Regions from separate parts of the Candidatus Nitrobacter laanbroekii genome, predicted to be linked through region 3. Evidence: predicted binding sites of a transcription regulator. Region 3 holds the regulator's gene; each other region holds the start of a gene.
What was found. Region 3 encodes HrcA, which represses chaperone genes, less so after heat shock. Its sites were predicted from a motif close to GTTAGCACTCNCNNNNNGNGAGTGCTAAC; they were not measured.

Region 1: V4R08_RS00695 (co-chaperone GroES) is a predicted target of HrcA. The motif match lies at 6,730-6,758, and genes of this name have one in related genera.
Region 2: V4R08_RS02390 (co-chaperone GroES) is a predicted target of HrcA. The motif match lies at 2,027-2,055, and genes of this name have one in related genera.

The regions. Positions count from the first base shown of each region.
Region 1 is NZ_JBAMDA010000001.1:130,068-140,359, reverse strand. Features, by position in the region: gene hisG (ATP phosphoribosyltransferase) at 1-577, shown strand, start outside; gene V4R08_RS00725 (glycosyltransferase family 2 protein) at 662-1,708, shown strand; gene V4R08_RS00720 (ChbG/HpnK family deacetylase) at 1,705-2,547, shown strand; gene V4R08_RS00715 (DUF2076 domain-containing protein) at 2,664-3,506, shown strand; gene V4R08_RS00710 (L,D-transpeptidase) at 3,728-4,522, opposite strand; gene V4R08_RS00705 (protein phosphatase CheZ) at 4,826-5,608, shown strand; gene V4R08_RS00700 (hypothetical protein) at 5,985-6,536, opposite strand; gene V4R08_RS00695 (co-chaperone GroES) at 6,848-7,144, shown strand; gene groL (chaperonin GroEL) at 7,347-8,999, shown strand; gene V4R08_RS00685 (hypothetical protein) at 9,107-10,292, shown strand, end outside.
Region 2 is NZ_JBAMDA010000001.1:502,627-512,918, forward strand. Features, by position in the region: gene groL (chaperonin GroEL) at 1-1,503, opposite strand, end outside; gene V4R08_RS02390 (co-chaperone GroES) at 1,667-1,984, opposite strand; gene V4R08_RS02395 (usg protein) at 2,435-2,734, shown strand; gene V4R08_RS02400 (competence/damage-inducible protein A) at 2,897-3,637, shown strand; gene gpt (xanthine phosphoribosyltransferase) at 3,768-4,274, shown strand; gene V4R08_RS02410 (hypothetical protein) at 4,323-5,099, shown strand; gene V4R08_RS02415 (2-hydroxychromene-2-carboxylate isomerase) at 5,216-5,821, shown strand; gene V4R08_RS02420 (hypothetical protein) at 5,898-6,281, opposite strand; tRNA gene V4R08_RS02425 (tRNA-Leu) at 6,512-6,600, shown strand; gene V4R08_RS02430 (aminopeptidase) at 6,621-7,877, shown strand; gene V4R08_RS02435 (twin-arginine translocation pathway signal) at 7,986-8,420, shown strand; gene V4R08_RS02440 (FAD-dependent monooxygenase) at 8,472-9,674, opposite strand; gene V4R08_RS02445 (zinc-finger domain-containing protein) at 9,682-9,927, opposite strand; gene V4R08_RS02450 (hypothetical protein) at 10,202-10,292, shown strand, end outside.
Region 3 is NZ_JBAMDA010000001.1:2,421,474-2,431,765, forward strand. Features, by position in the region: gene dnaK (molecular chaperone DnaK) at 1-1,317, opposite strand, end outside; gene V4R08_RS11290 (hypothetical protein) at 1,746-2,684, shown strand; gene grpE (nucleotide exchange factor GrpE) at 2,741-3,334, opposite strand; gene hrcA (heat-inducible transcriptional repressor HrcA) at 3,436-4,524, opposite strand; gene rph (ribonuclease PH) at 4,703-5,416, shown strand; gene rdgB (RdgB/HAM1 family non-canonical purine NTP pyrophosphatase) at 5,526-6,167, shown strand; gene hemW (radical SAM family heme chaperone HemW) at 6,154-7,314, shown strand; gene V4R08_RS11320 (penicillin-binding protein activator) at 7,441-8,637, opposite strand; gene rsmI (16S rRNA (cytidine(1402)-2'-O)-methyltransferase) at 8,957-9,901, shown strand; gene V4R08_RS11330 (YraN family protein) at 9,898-10,292, shown strand, end outside.

The DNA.
Region 1 (10,292 bases), 2.3 Mb from region 3:
GCGGGTCGCGACCAAATACATCAACCTCACCCGCGTCTTCTTCGCGTCGCATGGCGTGGTCGATTACCGCATCGTCGAGAGCGCGGGCGCCACCGAGGGCGCTCCCGCGGTCGGCACCGCCGAGATGATCGTCGATATCACGACGACCGGGGCGACCCTCGCCGCCAACGGCCTCAAGGTGCTGGACGACGGCGTCATCCTGCGCAGCCAGGCCAACCTGGTCGCGTCGCGCGACGCGGACTGGTCGAACGGCGCGCGCGAAACGGCGCGGATCATTCTCGACCACATCGCCGCGCGCGCCCGTGCCAGCCAATACCGCGAGGTGCGGACCCGCTTCACAGGCTGCGATACGGCGCTGCTAACAGAGGCGCATGATCGCTTCGGCGTGGTCTCGCCGTTCGGCGGGCCGACCTCCTCCGGCATGATCACGCTGCATTGCCCGCCGGACCGGCTTTATGCACTCGGCAGTTTTCTGCGTCAGCACGGCGCGGAAACGGTGTCGATCGCCTCGCTGGACTATGTGTTCGATCGCGAGAACCCGCTATTCGCAAGGCTGGAAGCGTTCCTGCGGTCGTAGAACCATGCATTCCGCCCGTTGAAGCACACGGCCGCACTCACTACCATATGAACGAGATCGCGTTGACTACGCCGGAACCGACCGATGACGCCAACTGCCAGCCTTCCAGGTCTGCCTGCGGACGCGGCCGCCGCGACGGCACCGGGTCTGTCGATCGTCGTTCCCGTTTACAATGAAGCCGCCGGGCTCCAGCAACTGCACGAGCGCCTCAGTGCGCTTGCGGCAAAGCTGAGGCAGCGCTTCGGCCTCGCCTGCGAGGTCGTCTACGTCGACGACGGCAGCACCGACGGCACGCTAAGCCTCGCCCGCGCGCTCCCCGCCGCCGCGATGGACGTGCAGGTGGTGTCGCTGTCGCGCAACTTCGGCAAGGAAGCCGCCTTGATGGCGGGCCTGGATCACGCGCGGCGCGGCGCGCTGCTGTTCATGGACGGCGACGGTCAGCATTCGCCCGACCTCGTGGAGCGGCTGGTGGATCACTGGATCAACGGCAGCTACGACGTCATCTACACGGCGAAGGCGCATCGGACGAACGAGTCGGTGCTGCGGCGGATCGGCGTGCGCAGCTTCTACGCGATCGTCAACTGGGGCGCGCGCCAGCGAATTCCCGAAGACGCCGGCGACTTCCGCCTGTTGTCGCCCCGTGCCGCCGCCGCGCTGCGCCGGATGCCCGAGCGCAACCGCTTCTTCAAGGGCCTCGCGAGCTGGATCGGCTTCCGGCAGATTCGCGTCGACTACGAACCCGACGTTCGCGCCCACGGCATGACCACGTTCAATACGGTGCGGCTGCTCGGCCTGTCGATCGAGGGGCTGACGTCGTTTTCGGTGGCGCCGCTGCGGCTGGCCAGCCTGCTCGGGTTGCTGCTGGCGTTCGCCGCCTTCCTGTTCGGATTGTCTATTCTCTGGGAAACCTGGGTCGATGGCGAGTCGGTACCCGGCTATCCGTCGCTGGTGGTCGGCCTGATGACGCTCGGCGGCGTGCAACTCCTGATGATCGGCATCGTCGGCGAATACATCGGCAAGATTCTCTCGGAGTTGAAGGCACGGCCGATCTACTTCGTCGCCGAGCACAGCGTGAAGCAGGCCGAGGACGAACCGTCCGCAGGCGCCCCGCACCGGAGCGCGGCCGAATGAGCGGCGATGAACCGTTACGCCGGATTCGGCTGTGCGCTGACGACTACGGCATCAGCCCCGGCGTCAACCGGGCGATCCGCGATCTGATCGAGCGGGAGCGCATCAATGCGACGTCGGTGATGGTGGTCGGCCCTGCCGCCGCACGCAACGACGTCGAGGCGCTGGAGGCCGCAGTCGCGCGCAATCCGCATTGCGTCATCGGCCTGCACGCCACCCTGACCGCGCCGTTTCAGCCGCTCACCATGCACTACCGGCCGCGCGATGGCGGACTGTTTCCGCCGCTTTCGAAGATGCTGCGCGCGAGTCTGTCGCGCCGGCTCGAGCCCGAGATGATTCTCGACGAGGTGACGGCGCAGATCGCAGCCTTTGCCGAACGGTTCGGCCGCGCGCCCGATTATGTCGACGGCCATCAGCACGTACAAATATTCCCGCAGGTGCGCGGCGCGTTCTTGTCGGCGGTCAGAAATGCCGCACCCGGCGCATGGGTGCGCCAGTGCGGCCGCCGCCAACCGCCGGCTCGGCGGCTCGGCACGCCGAAGGCGCTGCTTCTGGATATTCTAAGCGCCGGGTTTCGCCGCCATGCCGCGCGTGCCGGCATCCGCTTCAATCCGGCATTCGCCGGCGCCTATGATTTCACAAAGTCCGACTTCGCCGCGCTGATGCAGACGTTTCTGGACGGCTCACCGGACGGCGGCCTGATCATGTGCCATCCCGGATTCGTCGACGACACCCTGATCGCGCTCGATCCGCTCACCGACCAGCGCGAGCGGGAATACGCATTCCTCTCCGGGGACGGCTTTCGGGACATGCTGGCGGCGAATCGGGTGTCACTGAGCTGACACACCGAAGCACAAGCCCTGCCGTCTTGCCGAACACCGAAATTTAATTGGCCGCGACACTGTTTGCGACACAAAGCGCGCCTACATCCCATCCGCCATCTTATTGGGAGAGCGCCATGACGCCGCAAGAACGCCAGTTGGTTGACGACCTCTTCACCCGCCTCGCCGGCGTCGAGAACGCGCCGCGCGATCCCGACGCCGCCGCCGTCATCGGCGATGGGCTGCGCCGCGCGCCCAACGCGCTTTACACGCTGGTCCAGACGGTTCTGGTGCAGGATGAAGCCCTGAAGCGCGCCCACGACCGCATCCAGCAACTGGAGGGCGGCGGAGCCAATGAGCAGGCCGCCTCCGGCGGATTCCTCGACCAGATGCGCGACACCCTGTTCGGCAAGTCGCCGCAGCGCGGCTCGGTCCCGAACGTTCAACCTCCCCCGGTGGCGCCGAGCCGGCCGGCCTGGAACACCGGCGAGGTGCTGCAACAGACCGAACAGCCCGGACGCTACAATCAGGGAGCTTACGAACAGAGACCTGCCGGTCAGCCGCCTGCCGGTCAGCCCTATGGCACGCCGCAGCCGCAAGCGGGGGGCGGCTCGTTTCTCGGAACGGCAGCGGCCGCCGCCGCGGGTGCCGTGGGCGGCGGCCTGCTTCTGAGCAGCATCCGCTCCATGATGGGCGGCGAAGCTCATGCCAGCAGCTTAGGCGGCTCGGGCGGCCTCGGAGGCTCAGGCAGCCCGTGGGGTGGCGGCGACCAATCCGGCAGCAGTCTGGCGCGCGACGCCGGTGTGAAGGATGTCGGGTCGCAACCGGGCAACACGTCGCAAACCAGTTCGTTCGATCAGGCCCAGGCAGATGCCGATCAGGACCAGGATCAGGATCAGGACGACGACGATAACGACGAGATGGATATGGACTCCGACGACTCCGATGACTTCGACGACGGCGGCGGCGATTACGCCTGACGCCCCGGATTCTACAGCAAAACGGCCGCCGATCAGGCGGCCGTTTCCGTCTCGGAGCACTCAGACTTTGCAACACTCAGGCGTCGGTACCCTGGTCTTGCTTTCGGCAAGCCCGAGTACAGGCTTCCGCGAAGCAATCCAGTGCTTTTTCGAGAGCTTCCTGGATTGCTTCGGCGCGAAGCGCCTCGCAATGACGGCAATCTGATTCCGTTTAAGTATGGTCAGATCACGACCACTCTGGCGCCGACGTGAACCCGGCTATAAAGATCGATCACGTCCTGGTTGCGCATCCGGATGCAGCCGGACGACACGTTGGTGCCGATCGTCAATGGCTCGTTGGAGCCGTGGATACGATAGAGCGAGGAGCCGAGATACATGGCGCGGGCGCCGAGCGGATTCTGCGGCCCGCCTTCCATGTGGCGCGGCAGATCGGGGCGGCGCTTCAGCATTTGCGCGGGCGGCGTCCAGTCGGGCCATTCCTTCTTGGCCGTGATCGTCTTGACGCCGGCCCACAGGAAGCCCGGCTTGCCGACGCCAACCCCGTAGCGCAGCGCCTTGCCGTCGCCCTGCACGAGATAGAGAAACTTGCTCGACGTATCGATGACGATGGTGCCGGCGGCTTCCTTGCCGTGATAATCGACGAGTTGCTTCTCGAACTTCGGATCGAATGCGGGATGCGCGGCCTCGCTTGCGTCCTGCTCCCGCATGATCTGCTGCGGCTGCATCGCCTGCGGCTGCGGCGCATAGAGCGGGCGCGGATCGTAGGGCTGTTGCTGATAACGCGATCCCTGCTGCTGGCCGTCGCCGAACAGGAACTCGATGAAGCCGCCACCCATGTTGGGCCGCTCCGCATAAGCAATGCGTTGCTCGGCCTGCTGCGGCGCGGACTGCTCGGCGTAAACGACGGTCGGCTCGGTGAAGAACCTGGTTTGCGGTTCTCTCGCTAAGGCTTGCTGAACTCCAAAGCCGGCAAGCGACGCGCCCGCGAGGAGCGCGAGGGATATGTTTTTGAACATCGACGTACTCTGTACTGTTTCGCCGTGGATGGTTCGCCGTGGGTGCGCCCGATAGCGCATCCTCACACAAACGAATTAGAATCAAAATCGCATCGGTTTGGTAAACAGGACCGACGTTTCGATTCACCACGCCGTCAATGCGACGCGGTTCCTTCACCTAGCGTTTATTTTCGATGAACGGACACCGGCCATGGTTAATCGCCGGTGTGCGCGGCAGATTCGTGATGCGCGGTTCCCCGCGTGAACCCGGCGTTAAAACACGCCCGGTATAAAAGACATCGAGTAAAAGAACTGGGGAGTCTGATGGTTGTTCAACGCAAGCGCTTCCGCGTCGAGGAAATCCTGAGCGGCGGCACGCCGGTCATCGCAACCGCCGACGACGACGCACCAATGCCGGTGCATCGCGAGATCATGGCGGAGTTGCGGGCGATCCGCCAACAGATGGGGGCCCCGCACCGCAATGGCGCAGCCGAGTCGGCCCCGGCCGACGGCGGGACCGCCAGCCGCGAGATCGCCGAAGCGCAGGCGTTGCTGCAGACCTACCGCGCACAGATCGAACAGTGCGAAAAGCTCAAGACCGAGCTCAATCTGATCCATGACGCCATCAACCGCACCAAGCAGGAAATCGCGGTTCTGCATGTCAAGAGTTTCAGCGGCGACGAGATGGCGAAGGTTACCGACGAGCTTGGCGCCGTGGTGGGAGGCACCGAGCAGGCGACGCAACAGATTCTGGCGGCGACCGAGGCGATCGATCAATCTGCCAGCGCCTTGTCCAAGGCGGCGTCGCCGGAGCAGACGCGGTTGCTGAGCGAGGAAATTCAGGAACGCGTGATCTCGATTTTCGAGGCCTGCAACTTCCAGGATCTCACCGGCCAGCGCATCGCCAAGGTGACGAGCACGATGAAGTTCATCGAGCATCACATCAACGTCATGATGGACATCTGGGGCGGCGTCGACGCCATCCGGGCCCATGCTCCGCCGATCGTCGACGATCGCGTGGGCGACGCCAGACTGCTGAACGGTCCGAAGCTCGACGGCGACGAGGGGCACGCCTCCCAGGACGATATCGACGCGTTGTTCGGCTAAAGCCGTTCACGGCTTGGTGGAATCGGGACTCTGTTCTCGTCATTGCGAGGAGCGGAGCGACGAAGCAATCCAGATGCTTTTAAAATAAGAACTGGATTGCTTCGCTTCGCTCGCAATGACGACAAGTCGCGTTTCCATCTAAATATGAACTGCTCTAGCCCCAGGAAGCATTCCTCGTTGAGAATGCCCGGCCGTCGCGCCGCGCATTTGGTTTGAAGTCGATCGGCTTCAAGTCGCGCGCAACCCGGCTAGAGCCTTTTCGCTTCTGATGGAATCAAAAGCGAGGCTCTATGATTTTGAATTGACGCGTCTTCTTCACGCGAACCGGCACCCATCCTCGGGTCAAGCCAGAGGACATGCTTGGCTCGAAAACGCTCTAATGCGCGTGTGGCTTTGCCGCCGTGTGGTGGTGGGGGGCCGACGCGGCGGCGGGCGCGCAGCGGACATAAACCATGTTGCCGTAGCGGGTCGCCGCATCCGGGTCGATGAAGCGCGTGACCAGGACGCGGCCGTCGAAGGAGACGATCTCGCGATCCTTCGGGCCGCCGGCGGGTCCTTCCGGTCCGATATAGTTCTTGCCGCTCTGGCTGCCCTTCAGCCGCAATTCCTGCGGCGTCGCCTCGTCGGCGAGATGCATGATCACACCGCCATTGCCGCCTGCGCCGATCACGTAGGGATTACGGCACTGCGTCTTGGCCGCAGCCTCGGTCCGCGCCCGGTCGTTCGGATTTTGATAGGATGCAAGACCCCAGCGTCCGACGAGTTCTTCGGCGCGGATCGTGGCCGGGATCTCGGGCTCGACGGCCGGCGGCGCCGGTTGGGGCGACAGTCCGATCGACCCGATCGACCCGCACCCGCCGAGAAACACCGCAAGGGCCGCAGCCGCCCCAAGGTTCAAAGCCGCGCGTCCGCCGTCTGATCTGACCATCGTATGTTTCCCCAAACCGAGTTCCCGACCGCCGCACCCCAGGCAGCCAGGTTTAAAAATGTGGCCGCGGCAACCTTACTCCGCGATCACGGAGACGCCACGACATGGTTTGCACTATCCTACACGCCCCTCACCAACGGCTTAAGGGGGCTTGCTTGACAGCATGGCTGTCAAGCCATATTCCCCGCCGACGATTAGCACTTTTGGAGCATGATTGCCAAAGGTACGAATCGCTAAGAGCGTTTCGAATCCGGGCGTATGCATTCCATCGATGAAAATTCAGCGTCCTGCGAACCCCCGGAGGAGCCGTTATGGCTAAAACCAAATTTCGTCCGCTGCATGACCGTGTTGTGGTCAAACGCATCGATGCCGAAGAAAAGACCAAGGGCGGCATCATCATTCCCGACACCGTCAGGGAAAAGCCGTCGCAGGGCGAAGTCGTCGCCGTCGGCCCCGGCGGACGCGGCGAAGCCGGCAAGCTGATCCCGATCGACGTCAAGGTCGGCGACAAGGTGCTGTTCGGCAAGTGGTCGGGCACCGAGATCAAACTCGACGGCCAGGACGTCCTGATCATGAAGGAGTCCGACATCATGGGCGTGCTGGACTAAGCCTGACGGCCTCCACATCTACCGACGTCATCGCCCGGCAAGGGCGCGCTATGCGCCCGATGACCGGGTGATCCAGTATTCCGACGCATTGCGATTGAACATGTCCGTCGCGGAATACTGGGTCATCCGCTTTCGCGGATGATGACAGTACAGTGCTTGTAAAACTCTGCGGAAGAGTTTTGCTCAATCAAGGAACCATCAAATGTCAGCCAAGGACGTCAGGTTTTCCGGCGACGCGCGCGACCGCATGCTGCGCGGCGTCGATATCCTCGCCAACGCCGTAAAGGTGACCCTTGGCCCGAAGGGCCGCAACGTCGTGATCGAGAAGAGCTTCGGCGCGCCCCGCATCACCAAGGACGGCGTCACCGTCGCCAAGGAGATCGAGCTCGACGACAGATTCGAGAACATGGGCGCGCAGATGGTGCGCGAAGTCGCCTCCAAGACCAACGATACCGCGGGCGACGGCACCACCACCGCCACCGTGCTGGCCCAGGCCATCGTCCGCGAGGGCGCCAAGGCCGTTGCCGCCGGCATGAATCCGATGGACCTCAAGCGCGGCATCGACATCGCGGTCGCGGCCGTGGTGAAGGATATTGCGAAGCGCGCCAAGCCGGTCGCGTCCTCGGCCGAAGTCGCGCAGGTCGGCACCATCTCCTCCAACGGCGACACCGCTATCGGCAAGATGATCGCGCAGGCGATGCAGAAGGTCGGCAACGAGGGCGTCATCACCGTCGAGGAGAACAAGTCGCTCGAAACCGATGTCGACATCGTCGAGGGCATGAAGTTCGACCGCGGCTACCTCAGCCCCTACTTCGTCACCAATGCCGAGAAGATGACCGCCGAACTCGACGGAGCCTACATCCTGCTGCACGAGAAGAAGCTGTCCGGCCTTCAGGCCATACTGCCGCTGCTCGAGGCGGTGGTGAAGTCGGGCAAGCCGCTGCTGATCGTGGCGGAAGACATCGAGGGCGAGGCGCTGGCGACGCTGGTGGTCAACCGGCTGCGGGGCGGCCTCAAGGTCGCGGCCGTCAAGGCGCCCGGCTTCGGCGATCGCCGCAAGGCCATGCTGGAGGACATCGCGATCCTCACCGGGGGCCAGCTCATCTCCGATGACCTCGGCATCAAGCTCGAGAACGTCACCGTGGACATGCTCGGCCGCGCCAAGAAGGTGGTGATCGACAAGGAGAACACCACCATCGTCAACGGCGCCGGCAAGAAGGCCGACATCGAGGCGCGCGTGGGGCAGATCAAGGCGCAGATCGAGGAGACCACCTCGGACTACGACCGCGAGAAGCTCCAGGAGCGTCTGGCCAAGCTCGCCGGCGGCGTCGCGGTGATCCGCGTCGGCGGCGCGACCGAGATCGAGGTCAAGGAAAAGAAGGATCGCGTCGAGGATGCGCTCAACGCCACCCGCGCAGCCGTGGAGGAAGGCATCGTGCCCGGCGGCGGCACCGCGCTGCTACGCGCCAAGAAGGCGGTCGGCCGCATCGCCAACGACAACCCGGACGTACAGGCCGGCATCAACATCGTGCTGAAGGCGCTGGAAGCCCCGATCCGCCAGATCGCGGAAAATGCCGGCGTCGAGGGGTCCATCGTTGTCGGCAAGGTTCTCGAAAACAAGGCCGAGACCTTCGGCTTCGACGCCCAGAAGGAAGAGTATGTCGACATGGTCGCCAAGGGCATCATCGATCCGGCCAAGGTCGTGCGCACCGCTTTGCAGGATGCCGCGTCGGTCGCGGGCCTGCTCGTGACCACAGAAGCCATGGTCGCCGAATTGCCGAAGGAGGAGCCGGCGCCGGCCATGCCGGGCGGCGGCGGAATGGGCGGCGGTGGAATGGGCGGCATGGGCTTCTGAGCCGTTCCAACTGCACGACTTCGCCAGAAGGCCGCCTCCGGGCGGCCTTCTTTTTTGGCGAAGCCGGTTTTAGGGTGACAGGCGATTCGACAAACGGAGATTCTCCTATGCGCGTACTACGGCTGTGCCTGGTCGGCTTGGTAATCGCTTTGCCGGGGAGTCTGTTCGGGCAGGACAGGCCGCTTCCCAAGGCGACGCCTGGCGGCGCCGAGGTGCGATACTTCACCTCCATCGACGGGCTGATGGAAGGCAATGCCGACGTCATTCTCAAGGAAACCCGCCAGGGCAAGACCGTCACGGGCGCCGTTCTCGATGCGTGTTACCCCGCGGAAAAAGGCTCCGATCGCAAGGACCGCTTCGTCGTCAACCTCGCGGTGAACGGCTCGACCATGACCGGCACGACCCAAAGCATCGGCGACAAGCTTCCGGTCGAGGTCAACCTCACCCGCAAGCCCACCGGCGATACGTTCGAGTTCGACGGCCGGGTCAGCATCGGCAAGACCGTCACCGAGGTGACCTCGACGGACAATTCCGATCTCAGCGAGGCTGAGTTCAACGACACCCGGACAACCGATGACGGCGTCGTCGCAACACCGAAGGATTTCACCGAGGTGTCTCCCGAAGCCATCGCGGTGAAAGTGAAACTCGACGCCGCTGTCGATTTGCTCAAGGGATTGAGAGGACAGCATGTCGAGGTGGCGCTGAACAGCCTTGAGGTGACCTGCGAGGCGCTGCGGGCCGGCGCGCAGGTCATCGACATCAACGTCGATCCGGAGCGCGCATCCGCCCTCATCGCCCGGTTGAAGGCATCGCCCGGCGTGATCGCCGCCGGCTGGAGCGCCGGCCTATTCGACATGGAGCGCACCATCCGGTTTCCGGCCGCGGAATGGCGCAACAACGGCAAGCTCAATCGTGACAAACTCGCGACCGCCATCTCCGGCGTGCTGGAAAAAGCCCTGGACGCAAAGCCGGTGTCAGCAAAATGGAGTGACGACACCGGCAAGCTGACGCTGACCTTCAAGCGTCCGAGCGAGGTGGTTCCGGCGCTCAAGCTTACCGACACCATCGAGGTGACCGCGTTGCCCGGCCCCGACAAGCCCGGCGGGTCCGATCACATCATGCTCTGGGTCGGCGTCCCGTCGACGACCACGGCGGACGAAACCGAGGGGCCGAGGCTCGACCTGGCCGACGACACGTCCGCGGGCGACAACGAGGACGTCGAGACCGACGACAGTGGTTCGGTGGATGCGCTGGCGAAGCAGTTCAAGGCCCAGCGCTGGGACGCCGACAAAT
Region 2 (10,292 bases), 1.9 Mb from region 3:
CACGACCTTGGTCGGGTCGATAATGCCCTTCGAGATCAGGTTGCCGTATTCGCCGGTCTGCGAGTCGAAGCCGTACGAATACTGCTCCTTCTCGAGGATCTTGCCGACAATGACGCTGCCGTCTTCGCCTGCATTGATCGCGATCTGGCGGGCCGGCGCGGACAGCGCCTTGCGCACGATCTCGACGCCGGTCTTCTGGTCGTCGTTCGCGGTCTTGATGCGCTTGAGTTGCTCGGAGGCGCGGAGCAGGGCGACGCCGCCGCCCGGCACGATGCCTTCCTCGACCGCGGCGCGGGTCGCGTGCATCGCGTCATCAACGCGATCCTTGCGCTCCTTGACCTCGACCTCGGTCGCGCCGCCGACGCGGATCACCGCGACGCCGCCTGCGAGCTTGGCCAGACGCTCCTGAAGTTTCTCACGGTCGTAGTCCGAGGTGGTCTCCTCGATCTGCGCCTTGATCTGATTCACGCGCGCCTCGATGTCGGCCTTCTTGCCGGCGCCGTTGACGATGGTGGTGTTCTCCTTGTCGATCATCACCTTCTTGGCCTTGCCGAGCATGGCGAGGGTGACGTTCTCGAGCTTGATGCCGAGGTCTTCGCTGATCGCCTGACCGCCGGTCAGCACGGCGATGTCTTGCAGCATGGCCTTGCGGCGATCACCGAAGCCCGGCGCCTTCACTGCGGCCACTTTCAGGCCACCACGCAGGCGGTTGACGACGAGAGTGGCGAGCGCTTCGCCTTCGACGTCTTCGGCGACGATCACCAGCGGCTTTCCGGTCTGCACCACGGCCTCGAGCAGCGGCAGCAACTCGTTCAGCGAGGAGAGCTTCTTCTCGTTGATCAGGATGTAGGCGTCGTCCATCTCGACGCGCATCTTGTCGGCGTTGGTGACGAAGTAGGGCGAGATATAGCCGCGGTCGAACTGCATGCCCTCGACGACGTCGAGTTCGGTTTCGAGCGACTTGGCTTCTTCAACCGTGATGACGCCCTCGTTGCCGACCCTCTTCATGGCGTTGGCGAGGAACTTGCCGATTTCGGAATCGCCATTGGCCGAGATTGTGCCGACCTGGGCGATTTCCTCGTTCGAGGTGACCTTCTTGGAGTTCCGGACGAGGTCGGCGACCACGGCTTCGACAGCCAGGTCGATGCCGCGCTTGAGGTCCATCGGGTTCATGCCGGCGGCGACCGACTTGGCGCCTTCCCTCACGATCGCAGCGGCGAGGACCGTTGCGGTTGTGGTGCCGTCGCCGGCGGCATCCGCGGACTTGGAGGCGACTTCGCGCACCATCTGCGCGCCCATGTTCTCGAACTTGTCCTCGAGTTCGATCTCCTTGGCGACGGTGACGCCGTCCTTAGTGATGCGGGGTGCGCCGAACGACTTTTCGAGCACGACATTGCGGCCCTTCGGACCGAGCGTGACCTTCACGGCGTTGGCGAGGATATCCACGCCGCGCAGCATCCTGTCGCGGGCTTCGACGCCGAATTTGACATCTTTGGCTGACATGTTGGGTTGTTCCTCAGATTTGATTGCGACGTCATGGCCGGGCTCGTCCCGGCCATCCACGTCTGTCTGCATGGATGGGAAAGAAGACGTGGATCACCGGGCGTAGCAGGCGTAGACTGCGTAAACTTGTCTGCGGTCCCGATGATGACGGCTTCATCGCTGATTACGCGGCCTTCTTCTTGGCGGGAGCGGCGTCGGTGAGAACGCCCATGATGTCGGACTCCTTCATGATGAGGAGATCCTGGCCATCGATCTTGACCTCGGTGCCCGACCACTTGCCGAACAGCACCTTGTCGCCGACCTTGAGATCGATCGGGATCAGCTTGCCGGCTTCGTCACGGCCGCCGGGGCCGATGGCGACGACCTCGCCTTGCGAGGGCTTTTCCTTGACGGTGTCGGGAATGATGATGCCGCCAGCGGTCTTCTCTTCTGCGTCGATGCGCTTGACCACGACGCGGTCGTGAAGCGGACGGAATTTCATGCAGTCCTCCTAAGTTTCTGAAGATAGACGATATTTATGAATTTTGGCAGTCGCGGCCGATGAGTGCCAAGGCGACCGCTCAGGACATAAGCCGCCGCTGGAAGGGGGGCAAGGGTCTGAAGCGGATTTTTTAAGCACTCTAGAATGACGACTGCCAGAAGCCAGAAGAATGACGACTGCCAGAACTGGTTTCGTCAATCTCAACGTCTGGCGCGCCATACTGTTAGCAGACGCGGTAAGTCGCTGCCAGTGTTGAATTTATCAGCATTTTATCGAACTTTAGGCTTGTGATCGGCGTGCTGCGTGTCACATTTTCTTCATGACCCGTTGTGGGATGGCGGCCGTCAGGGCGCTGGTCCCGAACGCGGGTTCGTCGAGGGATTGGAGCGTTACGCAAAAACCGGTCGCCACCTTTTGCCGATAGCGCTGCCTCTCTCAAGGAGGTTTGACATGGTCTCGGAGCATGACGTGCAGTCCGGTGGTGTTTCGGACGACTTTCGCAAGCAGGTGCTGGGCTACGGCCTGACGACGGCGGAAATTCTGTATCGCCGTCCGGATCGGCGGTGGCTGCTCCAAAGCTACGTCTGGCAAAACTACGACATGTTTCCGAAATTCCCGGCGCTGTGCGACTTCCTCGCCTTTTGGGAGAAGCAACTCGACGGACCGCTGGTCTCGGTGACGGTCGCGCATTCGAGGCTGATCAAGCCAGCGGAACTGCGCGCGGTGGACGGCGTGTTCCGGCTGCATTGAGCATTGCCGCTGTGACCAGGCACTGCCAGCTTCCAAGGTGAGATGCGGCGCCAATCACTCAAAACGCGCGGATTTTCGTGCAGCCGAGGCGCACGTTCGCTGTCTTGACGCTGGAGGGGCTGCGCGTCATGTCATGATCGCTGCTGACGGCAAGGAGAGGTCATGGGTGACATCATCACCGCGGGCGTTCTGGTGATCGGCGACGAAATCCTGTCGGGGCGGACCAAGGACAAGAACATCGGCTTCATCGCCGACTATCTGACGAATATCGGAATTGACCTCAAGGAGGTTCGCATCGTTGCCGACGATGAAGCCGATATCGTCGCGGCGCTGAACGCGCTTCGCGCCCGGTACACCTATGTCTTCACCACCGGCGGCATCGGCCCGACGCACGACGACATCACCGCCGACAGCGTCGCAAAAGCCTTTGGCGTCGGCATCGATCATCATCCCGAGGTGGTGGAGCGGTTCAAGGAACGCTACAAGAAACCGGGCGAATTGAACGAGGCAAGGTTGCGCATGACGCGCATCCCGGATGGCGCCGAACCGATCCAGAGCGCGACCATTCTGGCGCCCGGTTTCAGGATCGGCAACGTCATCGTCATGGCGGGAGTACCATCGATCATGCAGGCGATGATGGATATCGTCGCGCCGACGCTGCAAGCGGGCGAGCGGATGCTGTCGGAATCGGTGCGCGGCGATTGCCGCGAGGGTGACATCGGCACGCCGCTGCGCGCGATCGCCGAGGCGCACCCGGACACCACCATCGGCAGCTATCCGTTTCTCGACGAGACCGGCAAGCCGAATACAAGCCTTGTGGTGCGCTCGCGCGATCGGGCCAAGCTGACGGCGGCGATGGACGCGGTGAGGGCGATGCTGGCGGGGCTCAAGGCGGCGCAGTAAACCGACCTTCGCTTGTCCGGCTGCGCGTCACTCGCGCGCAAGCGCCGGAATGCCGATACGATGAGACTGGATTGTCGGGCTCATACGCTGCAAGAGAGGCGCTCGTGGCTCGTGACGAGGGAAAAACCAAGTGACCGCAAACGCGACTCCCGCCAAGGCCTTTCCGGTGTCCTGGGACCAGTTTCACCGCGACTGCCGGGCGCTGACCTGGCGGCTGAACGAGACCGGACCGTTCCATGCGGTGGTCGCGATCACCCGCGGCGGCCTCGTGCCTGCGGCGATCGTGGCGCGCGAACTCGGCGTTCGCGTCATCGATACGGTATGTATCGTGAGCTACGACCACAACCGGAAAAGCGAATTGAAGGTGCTTAAGGACATTTCCGATGCGACCGCGAAACTCGGCGGCGGCACCGGCAAGGGCCTTCTGGTCGTCGACGATCTTGTCGATACCGGCGCTACCGCGCGGGTGGTGCGCGCCAGGATTCCGGATGCGCATTTCGCCACTGTCTACGCCAAGCCGCTCGGCAAGCCGCTGGTCGATACGTTCATCACCGAGGTCTCGCAGGACACCTGGATTTATTTCCCGTGGGATCTCGACCTTGCCTTCGCCCCGCCGTTGCGCGACGGCGCGGCGTGATTTTTGGAACTAACCCTTGGTCGTCATTCCGGGGCACGAGTAAAACGAGTGAACCCGGAATCCATACTCCCCGCCATGGTTATGGATTTCGGACAGCCGCTTCGCGGCTTCCGGAATGACGGTAGCAAGGTGCGCGAGACCCTCGACACGCAAAGGGCTGAGCTATTGCAGATCATCATCCGTCCCCTGCAAAACCGCGTCACGCCTTCAGGCGACATCGTCGCGGTGCCGACGCGCGGCACCTTCACCGGCAATCGCGGCATCATTCACGATCCGGCGACGCGGACGCTGCTGAAGCGGCGCTGGACCACAAAAGCCTGGCTCGTCTGCGTTTGCGAATTCCGTGGCCGCCGCCGCGATGTGATGGCGACGCGGAGCTGGACCGAGTTGTTCTTTCTCGACGAGGCGACGGCGTTCGCGGCAGGGCATCGCCCGTGTTTTCATTGCCGTCGCGCGGATGCCAACGCGTTTCGTGCCGCGTGGGAGCGCGGCAATCGCGCCGGCGGCCTGCGCGCGCCCGAGATCGACGCGGTGCTTCATGCAGAACGGCTGGATGGCCGCGCGAAGCGGCTGCATCCGCTGCCGATGCCGCTCGACGAATTACCCGATGGCGCGATGGTTCAGGCGGGCGACGACAGTTTTGTGATCGCGGACGGTCGGCCGCTGCGGTGGACGTTCGACGGCTATCGTGAAGCGAGTTTGCCGCTCGCAGACGTGCGGCTGATCACACCGCCGTCCACGGTGCGGGCCTTGCAGTCCGGCTATCGCACGGTGCTGCACGGGAGCGCGACAGGTGCGGCGCCGCAGCAGGACAAGCGTATGTGAGCGTTCGACGTCATGGCACCGAGTCTTTGTTGGCATCCCCGTTTATCTTGAGTGAGAGTTGACAAGACACCGATGGCTGGGCCAAGCCGACCAGACGAAACAAAGGAAGCAGGCCTATGATCGAATTCTTCTTCGACTGCTCCAGTCCCTGGACCTATCTCGCTTTCCACAACATCCAGCCGCTGGCGAAAGAATTTGGCGAACAGATCTCGTGGCGGCCGATTCTGGTCGGCGGAATATTCAATGCCATCAATCCGAGCGTCTATGCTTCGCGGGAAAAACCCGTGGCGGCGAAAGACCGCTATATGAAGAAAGATCTCGCGGACTGGGCGCGAGCGGCGGGGCTCGAGATCAAGATGCCGCCGACGGTGTTTCCGGTGAACAGCGTCAAGGCTATGCGCGGCTGCCTCTGGCTCGGCAACGATGCGATGGTTCCGTTCGCCAGGTCGGTGTTTGAGGCCTATTGGCGCGATGACAAGGACATCTCGCGCGAGCCGGTGCTGGCCGAGATCTGCAAATCGCTCGAGATCGATCCGGAAAAACTTCTGACCGGCATCGGCGATGAAGGCATCAAGAACGAACTCAAGGCCAACACCGATGAGGCGATCGCGCGCGGTGCGTTCGGGTCGCCGACGATCTTCCTTAACAAGACCGATATGTATTTCGGCAACGACCGCCTGCCGCTGATCCGCGACGCGCTGCAACGCAAGAAGGCCGCGTGATATCCGCGTGCCGCCGTTTGCCGCGAACCCGGTCGGCCGCGGAAATTCTGCAAGAGCACATCCCTACGTCTCCTTTTTAGATCTTGAGAAACGCGCGGGCGCGCGTAACTAGTCCACCATGCTCGGAGTTGGAGTTTGGCATCGCAGCGATTAGCTCGATTACCTTCTCGGCTTCCTTCAACCTGGTTTCGGCCACAATACGACGCCTGCCCTCCCTGCCGAGTTGCTCGCCGATCGACCGGTGAGATTGATCCAGCGCATCCCATTCCGCAGCAGCGTTTCTCAGCGCCTCGGCCTGCGATTCGATGAGGTCGGCGGCCGCCGCGCAAGCCTTCGCGGCATCCTTCACAACGACACCGTGCCAAAGTTCAGTGAGGTTGTGCTGGTAGCCCTCCCGAAGCATCTCGGCGTCTTGCCGCAACCGCTCCACCAGGTTGGCCACGTCCTCGCTTGGGATCATCGGGTCGTCTCCTGCATCATCTCAATCAGGTCCTGAAAATACTTCGACAATGGTGAATGCAATAGGCGGTATCGATCCGCTTGCGGATTTCTTTGAGGTGCTCACAGCGCCGCGGTGCAGCCGGTTGCTGTGCTCGCGCCTCCTCCGGAGAACGGGAGATGAACGTAATTTGCAAAACGCGAGGGGCCTGCCATTGCATTTCCTGTCTAAGTGTTTGAAAAGAAATGCGCGCGGGCATGGCGGAATCGGTAGACGCAAGGGACTTAAAATCCCTCGGCTCGTAAGAGCTGTGCCGGTTCGAGTCCGGCTGCCCGCACCATATGTTCAGGATGAGTTCGTATGACCCAGCATCAGCGCAATATTGTCACGCCCATCGATCCGGTAAAACTGGATCGTCTCGCCGAAGTCGCGGTCAAGGTGGGCTTGCAACTTGCGCCGGGGCAGGACCTCCTGATCACCGCGCCCGCCGCCGCGCTGCCGCTGGTGCGGCGGATCGCCGAACATGCCTACAAGGCCGGTGCGGGGCTGGTGATGCCGTTCTTCTCCGATGAAGACATCACGCTGTCGCGCTACAGGTTCGGGCCGGACGCGAGTTTCGATCGTGCCGCAGGCTGGCTCTATGAGGGTATGGCGAAAGCGTTTACCGCGAACACCGCACGGCTCGCCGTTGTCGGCGACAATCCGATGCTGCTCTCGGGCGAGGATGCTGCGAAAGTCGCCCGCGCCAACAAGGCGAACTCCATGGCCTACCAGCCGGCGCTCGAGAAAATCGTCGGCTTCGACGTCAATTGGAATATCGTCGCTTATCCGGGCACGGCCTGGGCGCAACTGATGTTTCCCGACGATAGCGAAAGCGACGCGGTGGCGAAACTGGCGGACGCGATTTTTTCAGCCTCGCGCGTCGACAACGACGATCCGATCGCGAACTGGACCGCGCACAACGTCGCCTTGCAACAGCGCACAAATTGGCTCAACGGCCAGCGCTTCCATGCCCTGCATTACTCGGGGCCCGGCACCGACCTGACGGTCGGCCTCGCCGACGGCCATGAATGGGTCGGCGGCGCGTCCACGGCGAAAAACGGCATCGTCTGCAATCCGAACATTCCAACCGAGGAGGTGTTCACGACGCCGCATGCGTTGCGGGTCGAAGGCCACGTCCGCAGCACCAAGCCGTTGTCGTATCAGGGCACGCTGATCGACGACATCGCCGTGCGCTTCGAGCAGGGTCGCATCGTCGAGGCCAAGGCGTCGCGCGGCGCCGACGTGCTGAACAAGGTGCTGGATACGGATGAGGGCGCGCGACGGCTCGGCGAGGTCGCGCTGGTGCCGCATTCCTCGCCGATTTCGAAGAGCGGCCTGTTGTTCTACAACACGCTGTTCGACGAGAACGCGGCCTGCCACATCGCGCTCGGCCAGTGCTATTCGAAATGCTTTGTCGACGGAGGCAAGCTGTCGCCGGAGCAGATCGCGGCGCAGGGCGGCAACAAGAGCTTCATTCACATCGACTGGATGATTGGGTCCGGCGAGATCAATATCGATGGCATCGGCAGCGACGGCAACCGCGTTCCCGTCTTTCGCAAGGGAGAGTGGGCGTAAGCCGCCTGATCGCACGGGCGGCCTCAATGCGGTCACGAGCCGGTGCTTTACGCAGTTTTAATCGGGTGCTTTACGCAGCTTCAATGCAGTCGGCCTGAACAGGGGACCATGTCGGACCGTATCGTCAACGACCGTCGTCAGTGGCTATCCGCCGCCGCGATCGCGTTGCTGGTCGCGGCCGGCGGTCTTTCCGGTTGTGCCAACCTCGGTGACGGTCCGGTCTCGGGGGCGTTCGTCGATCCCGCGAAGTACGATCTCTACGATTGCCCGCAACTCGACGCGCAGCGCAAGTCTTTGGCGGCGCGCACCGCCGAATTGCAGAGGCTGATCGACAAGGCCCATACCGGCGTCGCCGGCTCCGTGGTCGGCGAAGTGGCATATCGCAACGATTACATTACGGTTCGCGCTTCGGCAAAGCTCGCCGAGGAGGTATGGCAGCGGAACAAGTGTCACGAGGCGGCGCCTGCCGCAATCATAGCCCCGGCGAGCAGCGCGGGCGGTGCGCCGCCACCGAGGCGCCGCTCCGGCAGCGCCGTTTACTGATCTCCGACGATCCCGCAATGACGGATAAGTAAATGAGCCAGATCGACTGATTCAGGGCCGCCAATTGTAGATCCAGTCCTGACGCGCCAGCATACGCTGCGGTCCCATAGCCCTGATGGCGAGATCGCGCGCCAGAGCGGCGGCTCCTCCGAGATGGTAAATCCGCCCGTTCCGTTGCGCGAGCGCCTGCACGTGTGCGACGCGCGCGCGGCGCAAGCTTGTGTAGCGCGCAAGCGCAACGGCAGCGCCATCGGTGCTCTCGTTCGCGGCTTCGCCGAGACACTGCGCCAGGACCGCAGCATCCTCGATCGCCATGCCCGCTCCCTGCGCGGCAAACGGCAGCATTGCGTGGGCGGCATCGCCGAGCAAAGCCATGGCGTCGCGGTGCCACGCGGCCATCGGGGGAATCGTAAACAGCGCCCACTTGCGCCAGCCGTTTACGGCGTCGATCATCATGCGCGCCGGCTCAGACCAGCGCGCTTGTGCGAACCGGCGCTTGATGTCCGCAGCGTCGCCGGCGGCGCTCCAGCCGGGCTGATTCCAGGTGTCCGGCACCACAGCGACGATGTTGATCTGCCTTCCGCCCGACATCGGATAGGCCACGAGATGCGCGTCTGGTCCCATCCAGAGCCGCACGCGGCGCGCGGTCATGTCGTGCGGCAATTGCGCCGCCTCGATGGTCCCGCGCCACGCGGTCAGGCCGGAAAACAGCGGCCTCACATCCGGAAAGAGTTGATTGCGCAGCGCGGACCACACGCCATCGGCGCCGATCAGCACCCATGCAGTCTCCTGCCGGCTTGTCACGCCGTGACGCACATCCAAAGTTACGCCATTGCCGTGCGCCGCCGCGCTTTCGATCGCGGCGCCGAGGCGCAATTCGATGCCGGGATGATCGCGAACCTGTTCCAGCAGCGCCGCCTGCAGGCCGGCGCGATGCATTACCCAGTAAGGCGCGCCTGCGCGCAACGTTGCCGCGTCGCCAAGCGGCAGGCGGCAGATCTCGCCGCCGTGCCGCGCGCTCATGATACTGACGGCCTCCGGCACGAGTGCGCGTGCGGACAGGCGCGCGTGCAGGCCGAGGTCGATCAGGATGCGACTTGCGTTCGGCGACAGTTGCAGGCCCGCGCCGGTCTCTTCGAGGCGCTCGGCTGTCTCGATGATGAGGATGCGAAAGCCCTTGGCGGCCAGCGCAAGCGATGCCGTCAAACCTCCGATCCCGGCACCGGCGACAACGACTGTGCGCGACCGGGTCACAGGCCGATCAGGCCGCCTTGTCTCTCACCACGCATTCCGGGGGGCGGGCCTGTCCGGCGTCGAGATCGGTTGCGAAGCGGAACAGCGTCGAACAATACGGGCAGATGATCTCGTTATCATTCCCGAGGTCGAGAAAGACGTGCGGGTGATCGAATGGCGGATTGGCTCCGACACACATGAATTCCCGCGAGCCGATCTCGATAACGGCGACGCCGGCATCGTTATGAAAGTGGGGGACGACGTGATCAGACATGCTTTCCACCTCGGGTCGTTGCGCGACATTTAAAGCGCCGGATATGACGCGCCGAATACGCAACGACAATCGCGCCGCACCATACTGACCGGCACTTCCGATTTCTAGATCACCGGAAACAGATTTGGAAAATTTTGCGGGTCAATTATCCATACACATTCGACATAATTCTGTCGTCTGGGAGAAGCCCTTCTTTCGTCGGGGAAGTTGTGTCTGAATAACGGCACACCACCTTTAGGCGTACGACGAAGGCAGGTCTGGCGGGATTTCGACGATGCGATGGCGAATGGGCAGCACGACGACGGGGGCGGCGATATGCGCAACGGCGTTCGCCCTGCTGTGGCCGCATGCCAGGGATGCCGGCG
Region 3 (10,292 bases):
CTCGCCCTGGAAGACGCGGATGGTGACGGCGTTCTGGTTGTCCTCGGCGGTCGAGAATACCTGGCTCTTCTTGGTCGGAATGGTAGTGTTGCGATCGATGATGCGGGTAAACACGCCGCCCAGCGTCTCGATGCCGAGCGAGAGCGGGGTGACGTCGAGCAGCAGCACGTCCTTGACGTCGCCCTGCAGCACGCCAGCCTGGATCGCCGCGCCGATCGCGACAACCTCGTCCGGGTTGACACCCTTGTGCGGCTCCTTGCCGAACAACTGCTTGACGACTTCCTGGACCTTCGGCATGCGCGTCATGCCGCCGACCAGCACCACTTCGCCGATCTCGCCCGCCGTCAGGCCGGCATCCTTCAGCGCCTTGCGGCACGGCTCGATGGTCTTCTGGATGAGGTCGTCGACCAGCGCCTCGAACTTGGCGCGGGTGAGCTTCATCGTCAGATGCTTCGGGCCGGACTGATCGGCTGTGATGAACGGCAGGTTGATTTCGGTCTGGGTGGTCGACGACAGCTCGATCTTGGCCTTCTCTGCGGCTTCCTTCAGCCGCTGCAAGGCCAGCTTGTCGTTGCGCAGGTTGATGCCCTGCTCCTTCTGGAATTCGTCGGCCAGATAGCTGACCAGACGCATGTCGAAGTCTTCGCCGCCAAGGAACGTATCGCCGTTGGTCGACTTCACCTCGAACACGCCGTCGCCGATCTCGAGGATCGACACATCGAACGTGCCGCCGCCGAGATCATACACGGCAATGGTGCCGGTCTTCGCCTTGTCGAGGCCGTAGGCGAGCGCGGCCGCGGTCGGCTCGTTGATGATGCGCAGCACTTCGAGGCCGGCGATCTTGCCGGCATCCTTGGTGGCCTGACGTTGTGCATCGTTGAAATAGGCGGGAACCGTGATGACGGCCTGATCGACCTTCTGACCGAGATGGGCCTCGGCGGTCTCCTTCATCTTCTGAAGGGTAAAGGCCGAAATCTGCGACGGCGAATAGGTCTTGCCGTCGACCTCGACCCAGGCGTCGCCGTTGCCGGCTTTCGCGATCTTGTAAGGGACGAGGTGCTTGTCCTTTTCGACCGTGGGATCGTCGTAACGGCGGCCAATCAGGCGCTTGACGGCAAAAATGGTCCGCTCGGGATTGGTCACGGCCTGGCGCTTGGCCGGCTGCCCGACCAGGCGCTCGCCGTCATCGCTAAAGGCGACAATGGACGGCGTGGTCCGCATCCCTTCCGCGTTTTCGATGACTTTCGGCGTTTTGCCGTCCATTACGGCCACGCACGAATTTGTGGTGCCGAGGTCGATCCCGATGACCTTTCCCATGGTCCTTATATCCTTCTTGTTGCGGCAGTCCGGCCGGGCCCTGGCGGCACCCTCATCCAGACCCCCCAGATATCAATTACTCGCGATCTAGCGATGGTGAGCCTCATATAGGAGGGGGGGTGGGGGCCGCAAGGACCGGACCTCTCTCCGCCACATGAAAACGCGATTCTTTTGCGTCCGCGGGCAGGCTCGACCAGGATTGAGCGGCTGCATCCGATCGATCCGGCGAACTGGCGCGGTCGACCAAAGACAATCTGTGCATCGCCACGCCCTGTCTCGTCTTCGTCGTACGATATTATGCCGACCATCGAAGACGTTATAGAGGCAGCAGTCAGGTTTTCGTGAAACACATCGTTCGCATCACCACCGCCGCGACCGCGCGCCCGGCCGATCATTGAACGGCCTTAATGCAAATCCAATAGGCTCCCATGAGACATCTCACGCAACTGATGGTCGTTCTGTGTGTGCTGAGCGGCGTAGCTCCCGCCTTCGCCGACGACCCGGTCTATGCGCCGGGGACACGGATCGGGCTGGTTCCCCTGATAGGCCTTTCTCCGTCAAAGACATTTCCTGGCTTCGAAACCGCCGATCATCGGGTCAAGGTCATCGTCGCAGAACTCCCCGCCGCCGCCTTCAGAGACGTGGAGGCCGTCGCCAAATCCGACACGGTCAACGCCCAGGGCCCAAAACCCCAAGGTATCGAAACCGCGAGCGGACAGGGCTATTTCATTATCGAGACCGCCAAGAACGGCAACGATACCGTCCGGCGCTATTCGATGGTGGTTTCGGGCGGCACGTTTTCCGGATACATCGCCGCGCAGGTGCCCGAGAACGTCGAGAAGATCTATTCCGACCAGGCCATGCAAAAGATGTTCGCAACGGTGGCCCTGCGCAAGGAAGTACCGGTCGAGGAGCAACTCGGCCTGCTACCCTTCAAGTTGACCGAATTGAGCTCCTTCAAAATGGTTCGTACGCTGGCGCCGGGAGCCGCCATCCTCCTCTCCGACGCCGAAACGGAAAACGACATCGACGCCAAGGCCTTCCTGATCATCAACCTGGTCGGGTCGGCCCCTGAACGGCCGGACGATCGCGGCCGGTTTGCGCGCGACATCGCAGCCACGATCCCAAACTTGCGCGATGGGCGTATCACCATGTCGGAGCCGATCCGGATCAACGGATCGCCCGGTTTCGAAACACGGATCGATGCCACCAACACGCGAACGAATACGCCGGTGACCGTCGTCCAATGGCTGGTGTTTGGCAGCGGCAATACGGCAATGCGGCTGATCGGCAGTACGCCGCGGGACGGGTGGTCCGCCGCGTTTCCGCGCTTTCGCGCGGTTCGTGACGGTATCCGGCCGCGCTAGCGCGTTTTCGAGCGACATCGCCCGATCGAGCATAAGCCCTCGAAACGGAGCTGATTCTATTCGGACGCGGCCGCCTTGGCTCCGCCCTTCGCAACACCCACAAGCGCCGGACGCAGCACCCGCTCGCCGATCGTGTAGCCGGCCTGAATGACCTGCGCGATCGTGCCGACGGGGACTGAGGGATCTGGAATCTCGTACATTGCCTGATGGACGTTCGGATCGAACTTTTCGCCGGCCGGATCGAACTTCTTCACACCGTGTTTTTCCAGTGCATTGTGCAGCGAGCGTTCGGTCAGCTCCACGCCCTCGATCAGGGCTTTGAGTCCGGGGTCGGCCGCCGCGCGCGCCTCGGCGGGCACCGCATCCAGCGCGCGTTGCAGATTGTCGGCAATATCCAGCACGTCGCGTGCGAACCCCGAGATGCCGTAGGTTCGCGCGTCCGACACCTCCCGCGCGGTGCGCTTGCGCAGGTTTTCCATCTCCGCCAACGTGCGCAGCATCCGGTCCTTCGCCTCCGCGAGTTCCTTGGCCAGCGCGTCCAGCGCCCCTTCCTCGGGATCGTCGGGCATGATGTAAGGCTTGGATACCACCGGCTCGGCCTCCGGGACCGGATCGCCGGAATTGTCTGTTTTGCCGTCGGAATCGGTCATTACGCAGCCTTCTTGCAAATAGTCTCGAACTGAAAGGGATGGTTGTGCGGGATATCGTGGTTCAGGCGTAAAAATCAAGCGCCGCGGGCGGCGGGTCCGGCTCAGCCGCCGAGCATCTGGCTGACAATGCGGGCCGCGTAATCCACCATGGGGATCACGCGCGCGTAGTTCAGCCGGGTCAGTCCTATCACGCCGAGAACGCCGACGATATGGCCGGCGCCGTCGCTGTAGGGCGCGATGATCGTCGAGGACCCGGACAGCGAGAACAGCTTGTTTTCCGAACCGATGAAGATGCGGACGCCGTCGGCGCGTTCGGCGCGGCCGAGCAAGTCGATCACGCCGCGTTTGGTTTCGAGGTCGTCGAACAGCAGCCGCACCCGCTCGAGGTCGTCCAGCGCGTGCAGGTCCTCCAGCAGATTGGCGTGGCCGCGCACGATCAATTGCCGATCGTCGCTGTCGCCGCCCGACCAGCTCGCAATCCCGGCCGCGATGACCTTCTGGGTGAGCTGATCGAGTTCCGCCTTGCTTTGCGCCAGCGCGGTCTCGAGCTCGAGGCGCGCCTCGGCGAGCGTCCGCCCACGGATTCGCGCATTCAGGAAATTCGACGCTTCGATCAGCGCCGATGCCGGGACGCCGGACGGAAGCGACAACACGCGGTTCTCGACCTGTCCGTCTTCGGCGACGAGCACCACCAGCGCCTTCTCCGGCTCCAGCCTGACAAATTCGATATGCTTCAAGCGCACGTTGGATTTCGCCGTCAGAACCACCGCCGCGGCCCGGGTCAATCCCGACAGCCGTGTCAAGGCTTCGCCCAGCGCGGCCTCGACCGATTGCGCCTTGCCGACCGATGCGAGCTGGGTCTGGATCGACTGGCGCTCCGGCTCGGTCAGGTCGCCGACCTGCATCAAGGCATCGACAAAGAACCGCAGGCCGAGTTCGGTCGGCAAGCGCCCGGCGGAGGTATGCGGCGCATAAATCAGCCCGAGCTGCTCGAGGTCCGACATCACATTGCGGACCGACGCCGGCGAGAGCGGCATCGTGATCAGGCGGGAAATGTTGCGCGAGCCCACGGGCTCGCCCGTCGCAAGATAGCTCTCGACGATCTGACGAAAAATGTCGCGCGATCGCTCGTTCAGCTGGGCAAGCCCGGCGTTCGGTGCAATCAGACCAATCGGATCGTGATGGGCCAACGATATCTCCTGCGCATACTGGTTGCGCCTGACAACCGGGTCTAACTTGTCTCTCCGGCGCACCGGTTACAAGCAGGCTTTGCGGCAATCGCTGTTGCCGGCCCTTGCCGGTGCGGCTCCCCGCCCCTAAAAGCACCGCAAGACGACGATTTTTCATGAAATAGCTGGAGGGTTTCCCATGCGGCCAAGCCGCCGTGCACCCGATGAACTGCGCGCCGTGTCGCTGGAGCGCGGCGTCGTCAAATACGCCGAGGGTTCCTGCATGGTGAAATTCGGCGATACCCACGTGCTGGTGACCGCGACCCTGGAGGAACGGCTGCCGCCGTGGCTCAAGGGCCAGGGCCGCGGCTGGGTCACGGCCGAATACGGAATGCTGCCGCGCGCCACGCTGGAGCGGACCCGGCGCGAGGCCTCCACCGGCAAGCAGGGCGGTCGCACCGTCGAAATCCAGCGCCTGATCGGCCGCTCGTTGCGCGCCGCAGTCGACCTCGAGGCGCTTGGCGAGCGCCAGATCACGGTGGATTGCGATGTGATTCAGGCCGACGGCGGCACCCGCACCGCGTCGATCACCGGCGCTTGGGTCGCGCTGGCCGACTGCATCGGCTGGATGAAGGCCCGCAATATGATCAAGACCAGCGTGCTTCGCGATAACGTCGCGGCGGTCTCATGCGGCATCTACAACGGCACGCCCGTCCTCGATCTGGATTATGCGGAGGACTCCGAGGCGGACACCGACGCCAATTTCGTCATGACCGGCGACGGACGCATCATCGAGGTGCAGGGAACCGCGGAGAAGACGCCATTCTCGCAGGATGAATTTCTCGCGTTGATGGCGCTCGCGAAAAAAGGTGTCGCGCGGCTGGTGGATTTGCAGAAAATGGCGGTGGCGTGATCTACAAAATGCGGTCATGCCCGGCCTTGTGCCGGATATCCACGCCTTGCTTTTTGAATAAGACGTGGATGGCCGGGACGAGCCCGGCCATGACGGGTTATAAATGTCCATGACTCAGCATCGTCGAATCGCTGGCAAGCTGGTGATCGCCACCCACAATCCCGGCAAGCTCGCCGAGATGCGCGAGTTGCTCGCGCCATACGGCATCGAGGCCGTCTCCGCAGGCGAACTCGGGCTCGGCGAGCCTGCGGAAACCGGCGACGATTTCCGCGCCAATGCCCGGATCAAGGCCGCCGCCGCGGCCCGGAGCGCAAACCTTCCAGCCTTTGCCGATGATTCCGGTCTGGTCGTCGATGCGCTCGACGGCGCGCCGGGCATCTACTCCGCGCGCTGGGCCGGCAAACCTGCGGATTTTTCCGCAGCGATGACCAGGATCGAGCGGCTGTTGCAGGAGCGCGGCGCGACGACTGCGGAGCAGCGCAAGGCTCACTTCGTCTCGGCACTGTGCGTTGCCTGGCCGGACGGCCATCTCGAGGAAGTCGAAGCCCGTGTGCACGGCACGCTGGTCTGGCCGCCGCGTGGCACGGCCGGATTTGGCTATGATCCTGCGTTCCAGCCGGACGGGCACACACGCACCTTCGGCGAGATGACCGGCATGGAGAAGCACGGGCTTCCACCTCGCGGCCTCGGTCTGTCGCATCGCGCCCGCGCGTTCGTGAAGTTGGCGGAGGTTGCTCTTGATCGGCGCTGACTCCAATCCCGCTTTCGGCGTCTACGTGCATTGGCCGTTTTGCCTGTCGAAATGCCCGTATTGCGATTTCAACAGTCATGTGCGCCACGCGCCGATCGATGAAGAGCGCTTTGTTCGCGCCTTCACGCGCGAGATCGAGACCACCGCCGCGCGCTCGCCCGGCCGCGACGTGTCCTCGGTCTTCTTCGGTGGCGGTACGCCGTCATTGATGCAGCCGCAGACCGTCGACGCCATCCTCGAAGCGATCGGGAAGCATTGGCGCGTCGCCGATAACGCCGAGATCACGCTGGAAGCCAATCCGACCAGCGTCGAGGCCACCCGGTTCCGCGGCTATCGCGCGGCGGGCGTCAATCGCGTCTCGCTCGGCGTGCAGGCGCTCGACGACGCTTCGCTAAAAGCACTTGGACGCCTGCACACCGCGCGCGAGGCGCTGGATGCGGTCGCGATCGCGCGCTCGATTTTCGATCGCTATTCCTTCGATCTGATCTACGCGCGCCCCGACCAGACGCCGGCGATATGGACCGAGGAATTGCAGCGCGCGATCTCGGAAGCCGCGGAGCATCTGTCGCTCTATCAATTGACCATCGAACAGGGTACGCCGTTTTTCGGCCTGCACGCGGCCGGCAAGCTCAAGACACCCGATGAGGCAACCGCGCGCGCTTTGTATGATGTCACGCAGGAGATCTGCGCGCGTCATGGCTTGCCCGCCTACGAGATTTCGAATCACGCGCGGCCCGACGCGGAATGCCGGCACAACCTGGTTTACTGGCGCGGCCAGGAATATGCAGGCATTGGCCCCGGGGCGCACGGACGTCTCGACATCGACGGCGACAGGCACGCCATCGCCACCGAAAAGCGGCCCGAGGCCTGGCTCATGCGGGTCGAGGCGAGCGGTGACGGGATCGTCGCCGACGATCTCCTGAACAGCGAAGAGCGCGCCGACGAATTCCTGCTGATGGGACTGCGCTTGCGCGAGGGCATCGATCCGCAGCGCTATGCGGCGCTGTCCGGCCGCCCGCTTGATCCGCAGCGAATCGCAATCCTGCGCGAGGAAGGCGCGATCACGATCAGCCCCGATGGCCGCTTGCGGGTCACGCAGGATGGCTTTCCCGTCCTCGACGCCGTGGTGGCCGATCTCGCCGCTTGATTTAAGCAAGCGTCATTGCGAACTCGCGACAAATTGGCACTTGCCAATTTTGCGCGTGAAGCGAAGCAAAGAAGCACCAAAGCGAAGAACGGATTGCTTCGTCATGACCGGGACGACGGTCCGAGGTTAGGCTTCGAAACTCTTTGGCGAGCCCGCGACCGGCTGGCCACCGCTAGATGCGACGCGCATGACGGCGAGACCGCGCTGATTGGTGCCGTCGGAACGGAATCGAAACAACCCGTCGATGCCGGCGAAGCCCGACGGATTGGTTAGCGTCTCCGCCGCGAAGCGTTGCGCACCCTGGGTTCGCGCAAGGGCCGCCACCAGCGCGACGGCGTCATAGGCAAGGGTCGCCGTACGCACCGGCTCGCCGCCGAATTTGGCGCGGTAGCGGCCTGCGAAGCTGCGGAAGCCGGACGGGTCGGGAGCGGCATAGAGACCGCCTTGCAGCGCCGCGCTGGCGAATACGCGAGGATTGTCCCACAGACCCGTTCCAAGAAGCTGGACATTGCGCAGATTGGCGCCCGCCGCCGTGAGCGCTCCGGCAACAGAGACCACCGCATCGCCGTCATCGGCGATGAGCAGCGCATCGGCTGAACGAAGCGACTGCGCCACCTTCCGCGCCGCGCCGGCACGATCGGCGCCATATTTCTCAAATGCGACGATACGCCCGCCGCGTCGGCCGACCGTCTGCTTGAAGGCGGCCTCGACGACATTGCCATAAGCGTTTTCGGGCACCATGGCGGCGAACGAGCGTTTTCCCGTGCTCACGGCATATTCGACGATCCGGTTCACGTCCGATTCAGGGAGAAAGCTCAGAAGATAGACGCCCCGGCCCGCAACGCTTGAATCGGTCGAGAACGCGATCACCGAAGTGCCGCGGGTCCGGGCCGCCTGGGCGACCGCCGGCACCGACGCTGCGAATAACGGACCGAGAATGATTTCGGCGCCTTCATCGAGGGCCTGTTGCGCTCCCTGCTGCGCGCCTTGCGCAGAGCCGGCGTCGTCCTTGATCAGCAGTTGAACGTTCGGATTCTGAAACTCCGACAGTGCCATTTCAGCCGCATTCTTCATCGACTGCGCCGCAATGCTCGCATTGCCCGCAGCCGACAGCGGGAGAATCAGCCCGACCTTGACCTGGCCCGTTCCGATGGTAACGGCCTGCTGAGCCGGTCCGGACGGCGCCGGCTGCGTGGGAGAACCGGTCAGCGTTTGCTGGATGCCCGAGCAGGCACCGAGCAAGGGCGCGCCAATGACAAAACCCAACGCCGCTCGACGGGTCGCGCCCGGGCGCTCAGGTTTCGGTTTGAACGGGTCCGTCATTCTTATCCTTACCATGGACCCATCCGGATGGGTCCGAGCGCAATCTCCGGAGAGAATCAAGCATAGCGCTGGCCAATAGTTAACCAAACAAAAGGGGCGTGTCCGCCTCGACTTTTGCACCGTCCCCATTCTTGGGAGTCACGGAACCAGCCGACGTCGCGTTGCAGAAACACGTAAAACGGGACCCTTTTTACGCAATTCCCCCTTGGCTATCCCGGCTTCGATGAAATCAAAGCCCAGCTCCAACATTTTGTTTGACGCGTTTTCTTGACGCGAACCGGTACCCACTCCACTCGAAAACACTATAGAGTATCGCGGTATGCGCGCAAAATCCGCCTCTCTGAAATCGGACGCCGAAACTCCCGGCATCCGGACCTTTTCCATCGCGGGTCATCAACTGGCTGCCCCCAAGGCTGCACCGGGTCTTCATCTGGTGGCTACGCCGATCGGCAATCTCGGCGACATCACCTTGCGCGCACTGGAGACACTCGCCGGTGTCGACATCATTGCCTGCGAGGACACCCGGATCACCCGCCGCCTGACCGAACGCTTCTCGATCACGGGCGTGCTCAAGCCTTACCACGACCATAACGCTGCGACGGCCCGGCCCAAAATCCTGGAGCAACTGGCTCAGGGCGCCTCCATCGCGCTGGTCTCCGATGCCGGAACGCCTTTGATTTCCGATCCCGGCTTCAAGCTGGTGCGCGAGGTTTGCGCCGCCGGTCATCAGGTGATCGCGCTGCCGGGGCCGTCTTCCGTGCTGGCCGCGCTTGCGGTAGCCGCGCTGCCGACGGACCGGTTCTTCTTCGAGGGATTCCTGCCGGCAAAAGAGGCCGCGCGCCGCACGCGCCTTGCCGAACTCGCGCGAATCGATGCGACGCTGGTCGTGTTCGAGTCCGGCAGTCGCATCCGGAATTCCTTGCACGATCTCACGGCCATCCTCGGAAATCGCGACGCCGCGATCTGCCGCGAACTGACGAAGCTGCACGAGGATATCCACCGCGCGACCCTTGCGGAGTTCGCGCAAACCGCCGCCACACTGGAAACGCGGGGCGAGTTCGTGCTGGTGGTCGGACCTCCCCCGGCAGATGCAGGCATGATGTCATCCGACGATCTGGACGATCTGCTGCTGGCCTCGCTGAAGGAAAGCAGCGTAAAGGACAGCGTCGCTCGCGCGGTCGAAATCTCGGGCCGCCCGCGACGCGAAGTCTATGCCCGCGCGCTTGAGCTCGCCGGACAAAATCGGGCGAGGTCCGACAAATGACAGCGGGTAAGCAAGCCCCCCGGGGAGGCGCAGGGGCAGCGGCGCCCGAGCGCGTCGCAGCCTTCCGCACCGGTCTTTCGGCAGAAAGCCGCGCCGCCGCCTATCTGATCGCTAAAGGCTACCGGATTCTGGCGCGCCGGTTTCGTACCCCTCACGGCGAGATCGATATCGTGGCGCGCCGGCGACAGCTTCTCGCCTTCGTCGAAGTCAAGGCCCGCCGCAGCCTCGACGAGGCCGCCTATGCAGTCACGCCCCGGCAGCAGCAACGGATCATCGCCACCGCTCAGGCCTGGCTGATGACGCATCCCGAGCATGCAACGTTCGAGCTTCGTTTCGACGCAATGCTGATTGCGCCGCGACGTCTGCCGCGCCATCTGTCAGGTGCATTCGA